2 regions of the Formosa haliotis genome follow, and region 2 is predicted to be linked to the other one. Evidence: riboswitches for the same ligand, from Rfam matches in the RefSeq annotation. Region 2 holds a riboswitch; the other holds the start of a gene.
What was found. A riboswitch is a leader RNA that binds a small molecule or an ion and turns the genes downstream of it on or off. The one in region 2 is predicted to bind cobalamin.

Region 1 (2,485 bases), 980 kb from region 2:
ATTTGCCATGGTGTAGATTTGCTTAGCTTTAAATGCAGTAAATTTAGAATAATGTTGATTCGCCGTTTTTAAATCTTCTAAACTTGCATAAAACGACGGGTTTACCCAAATATCTGCCGCTTTTGCTTTATTAAAAACGGTTTCAAAATTAAGCGCTAAACTCCCTGCTCCTTGTGTGTTTTTCCATAAATAATTGGTATTCGCATCTTGTAGCAATTGGGCCTCGGCACTCGTCCCGTTAGGTAAATACCACACATCCTTATGCATAGCACCGCTTAAAATACTCGGCTTATCACTTACCGTAGCTGCTAATTTTTTAGCGTTTACATATTCGGTTTCTATAATATTATAAACCTGATCGGCTTGGGCTTCCTTTTTAAAAAGTACACCAAAAAGTTTTATCCATTCGGCTTTGGCTAGTGGAGATGTTTCCACCCAGTCGCCATTGTACATCACAGGAATATTTGCATTTTTTACTTGCTCTAAAGCGCGATTATTCCCATCTACACCAAAAGCCATTACTAACTCAGGTCGCAATTCTAACAACACCTCGGTATTTATACCTTCGTTTTTTCCAAGTTCCCGAATTTCATTATTATCTATACGATGTCTAATATGCTCTGAAGACACATATTGAGTGCCTGGAAAACCAACTAATTTATGCGCTTCATCTAACAATTCCAATCCTGGTAAATGTGTAGTAGATGTTACTACAATGCGCTCAATAGGAATTGGAATTACCGCCTCAAAATCGGATGATTTTAAATCTACCTTATCCTGAAAAGCTCTATCTACCAAAGCAAATTTATAGGTCTTTTCTGCTTTTGGCCACGGACTATAAATCTCTAAAACTTTGTAATTTTTATACGTTTTAACAGAAAATCCTTTAGCGTGTTTTAAAGGTAAATCAACACCTGGATCTTGAACTTCTTTAACTTGTTTTGCTTCGTTTTTACAACTGAAAACAAACACTAAAAAGACTAATAATAAAGATTTTAACTGTAAAGACATAGTTTAAATATTAATTAAAACGGACTGTAAAATGGTTTTTAAACACCGATAAGAATCAAGAATTTTAACATTAAAAACACTTCAAATGTAAGCATATAAATTTCAGTCAAAATAAAAATATTTATTTTTTTTGAAAGGTTATATCTGTCTCCTTACAAACTACTCTACAAAAAAAGTGGGATTTACATTCCAATAATAATAAAATCCTTATTTTTGCTGCGAATTTTGGTTCATATTACTTTAAGTGATGGATTAAATGGGAATTGAGTGCAAATCTCAAACTGTTCCCGCAACTGTAATCTTAGTTTTGCTTAGCAAAATGCTTGTTATTGATACTTCAACATACCACTGATTTTAATTTTAAATTGGGAAGGTGAATTAACAAGACGAAAGTCAGGAGACCTGCCAAATTCAGCATAAACGAACGGCTTTCGGGAAAAAGGTCTTAAGATATATGAAACAAAAACTATCACTCTATTTTTTAATTTCCTTGTGTTTTTCAGCAACTCTTGCTGCGCAAACCGATGCGGTTCAAAATTTAGAAGAAGTTTTAATCACCACCGACTCGCAACTAAAAACATTTAGTAATACTCAATCTATTTTAGTCTTATCGGATAGTATCATCTCAATAAATAAGCCCTCTTTAACTTCGCTTTTAAATTATAACACACCTATTTATTTTAAAGAAAATGGTTTGGGCATGGTATCCTCACCTTCTTTTAGAGGCACAACTGCGCAACAAACCGCTGTTATTTGGAATGGGATAAATATAAATTCTCAGCTTAACGGACAAACAGATTTTAACACCTTAAACACTTCAGATTTTAATGCGATTAGCGTAAGAAGTGGTGGCGGTAGTGTTATTTACGGGAGTGGTGCGATTGGCGGAAGTATTCATTTAAATAATGCATTCGACTATTCTGAAGGTTTTAAAAATACCATACATAGCCGTTACGGAAGTTTTAATACCCTATTATTTAATTATAAAAGTAACATAGTGGTAAATAATTTAAGCGCCAATATTAGTATTAGTAGAAACAGCTCAGATAACGATTATGAATTTGTAGATTCCGATAATTATAATCGCAACGGCGCCTATTACAATACCAGTTTAAATGCTAATATTAGTTATAGATTAAACACCAAAAATATACTAAAATTGTATAGTTATGCTTTTGATGGGGAGCGCCATTTTTCTTTAATTCTTCCTAATGAAACGCCTACTAAATATCAGGATTTTAATACCCGAAATTTAATTGAATGGAATGGGTTCTACAATAACATAATATCGAAATTGAAACTAGCTTATATTACCGAAGATTATAAATATTTCGATAATATAAATACCAACTCGAATGCTTTTGGGGGTGTAAACTCTATAATCGCAAAATACGATTTTACCTATACCCCTTCAGAAAAAATAACGCTTAATGCGATTGCCGATTATACACAAAACAAAGGTGAAGGCTCAAGC
Region 2 (2,485 bases):
AGATTTAAACGTTTAAAACGAAGGTTGCTGGCTAGAGCGTTTAACATTGAAAATCGTTTGGGATAAGCAAACCTGTACAAATTGGCATCTAGAGTATTTTCTTCGAAATCTGAAGCTAAAGACAGCTCCCAATACGGTTTTAACTGAACCGTATTTACTAGAGAGGTATAATATTTTTTTTGATGGTACTGATTATCTAATATCCCATCTAACGAAACGATTTCCGGATCGACATAACGCGTAAAATCTGTTTCATACTTAGCTCTAATAACAAAAAAATAAGCATCGTTAACCTGATATTTATATTCCCCTTGAATAAAATTATTTTTATCCCAAAGGCGTTGTGGCCGTGTAAACCGATTGGCTACAATAGCTCCAGGCAAACCACGCTCGGAATTAAAATAATAGTATTTTATATACCAACTCGATTTAGAAGAAGGGTTTCCGTATAAACCTGCTTCTACCCGATGCGATTTGATGTCTGCGTTTTTTCGAACAGCTGTCGTATCGTAGCTGCCATTGGTATATCTGAACTTATATTCGCCATCGGCAGAAACCAATTCCGAACTTATTCGCGTCGCTATTTTATCGCTTAACCGATAATCGAAGGAAAATGACGGATTAAACAAGCCAAAAGAGCCTGTTTTTAGAGTGACATCTGCGTCGTACTTTTTAGTAGCGTCCGTATTAGGCCCTTTAGATTTTAAGTATATACTGTTGGCAGAAGCATAGCCATTCGCCGATAAATCCAGATCGGTTTTTTGTCCCTGATACAAGCTTACTTGTTCCATATTATTTAAGGAATACTTCCCCAGATCGACCTGTCCGTTTTGAGCATTTCCTAAGCGAACACCATCGTAAAACACCCCTGTATGCTGCGAACCCATACTACGGATGTTTACAGTTTTTATGCCGCCAACCCCGCCATAATCTTTTAATTGTACACCACTAAAATACCGAATGGCATCGGCCACATTTAAACTATTTAAGCGCTGTAAAGTGGCACCATCTAAAGTTTGTACGGGAGCTGGAGACACGTGCTTTTTATACTGCGTAGCATTGTATTTTAAAACCACTTCGTTAAGGGTAGTTGCAGAAATACTATCCTGTTCTTGTGCCCAACAAGACATAGAAAAGCAGCAGACTAAATAGCCCGTGAAACCAATACCTAAAAACGATTTTAAAAACGCCACCTCAATTAATTTTGCACCAACGAGGATGGCTTGGCCAAGCATAACTATGGCCATTCCAATAGAGAAGAATGGTAAAATCCTAATCCCAGCTTTTATCCCCGAAAGCTATTTGAATTACTAGAAAATGGCAGGTCTTCTGACTTACTCCTTCCACCTGGCCTTCCCATTCTATTGAATAGTGACCGTAAATTAGGCTTCCGTTAAGAGCTTACAGCTGCGGGACAGTTCCGGATTTTCACCGAATTCCCTTTTAATGTATGCGTTAAAAAACGCAACAACCATTATCCTTTTTTAAATTTTAAAGAGCAAATCTAATCAAATATTTATAGAACAAACCATCTAAATTTGTCCGCCATATTATTAAATTTATTTTTAAACTAATTTTATTTCACTTTTTTTAAGCTTCAAAATTTTGTTTAAAACTGCGACAAATGTAACCGCTAAAAATGTAGATATTCATGACTTTTGTCATGTATAAGATTTATAATTTTAAAGTTGATTTTTTTAAAATTGGTATTGAATTATAGCATGAAATACCATCTAACCATATGCAATTCATACTGAATAGAATTCTATTCTTCAGATGATTGAAGTATTCAAAAAAACACGCCTAGTAAAGGAAAAAATTTAATACGACCCTTTAATAACCACATCTAGCATAGACATGGCTACATACGTAAGTATAATAATAGGAATCGCTGCAAATTTTAAAACAATAAGCAATACAATACTTATTATTAAAAAGATATAACGAATGGCATTGGGTTTAAAATCGAACGATTTAAATTTTAAGGCAAAAAGTACAATAGGTGCATTTAATAAAATGGTACTTGTAATAGTTAAAGCTATTAAAAACCCTTGATTCATGATAATGGCATTTACCATTTCGTTAGGTTGTAATTCTAAAATTAACGGTAACGAAATAATTAATAAGGTATTTGCTGGAGTTGGTAAGCCTTTAAAATAGTCTTGCTGTTCTTCATCTAAATTGAATTTTGCTAAGCGATATGCCGACGATAAGGTTATAAAAAAACCAATAACAGGTAATACCGATGGCATAATGGCATCGCCACTAAAATAGGCATTCCACGATCCTTCATCGGTAACCATTTCTGGTCTTTGCATGCTTAAACTTAATAATTTATACATCACTATACCAGGAACAACGCCGCTGGTAACCATATCGGCCAAAGAGTCTAATTGCAAGCCTAGTTCTGAAGACACTTTTAATTTTCGTGCTGCAAAACCGTCGAAAAAATCAAAAAAGATACCACCAAATACAAAGGCTGCTG

Region 1: another riboswitch for cobalamin. It lies ahead of A9D35_RS00165 (TonB-dependent receptor plug domain-containing protein); the one in region 2 lies ahead of A9D35_RS04255 (TonB-dependent receptor plug domain-containing protein).

Annotation. Positions count from the first base shown of each region.
Region 1 is NZ_BDEL01000001.1:34,361-36,845, reverse strand. Features, by position in the region: gene A9D35_RS00170 (ABC transporter substrate-binding protein) at 1-1,011, opposite strand, end outside; cobalamin riboswitch at 1,221-1,435, shown strand; gene A9D35_RS00165 (TonB-dependent receptor plug domain-containing protein) at 1,466-2,485, shown strand, end outside.
Region 2 is NZ_BDEL01000001.1:1,009,970-1,012,454, forward strand. Features, by position in the region: gene A9D35_RS04255 (TonB-dependent receptor plug domain-containing protein) at 1-1,247, opposite strand, end outside; cobalamin riboswitch at 1,303-1,491, opposite strand; gene A9D35_RS04260 (CDP-alcohol phosphatidyltransferase family protein) at 1,821-2,485, opposite strand, start outside.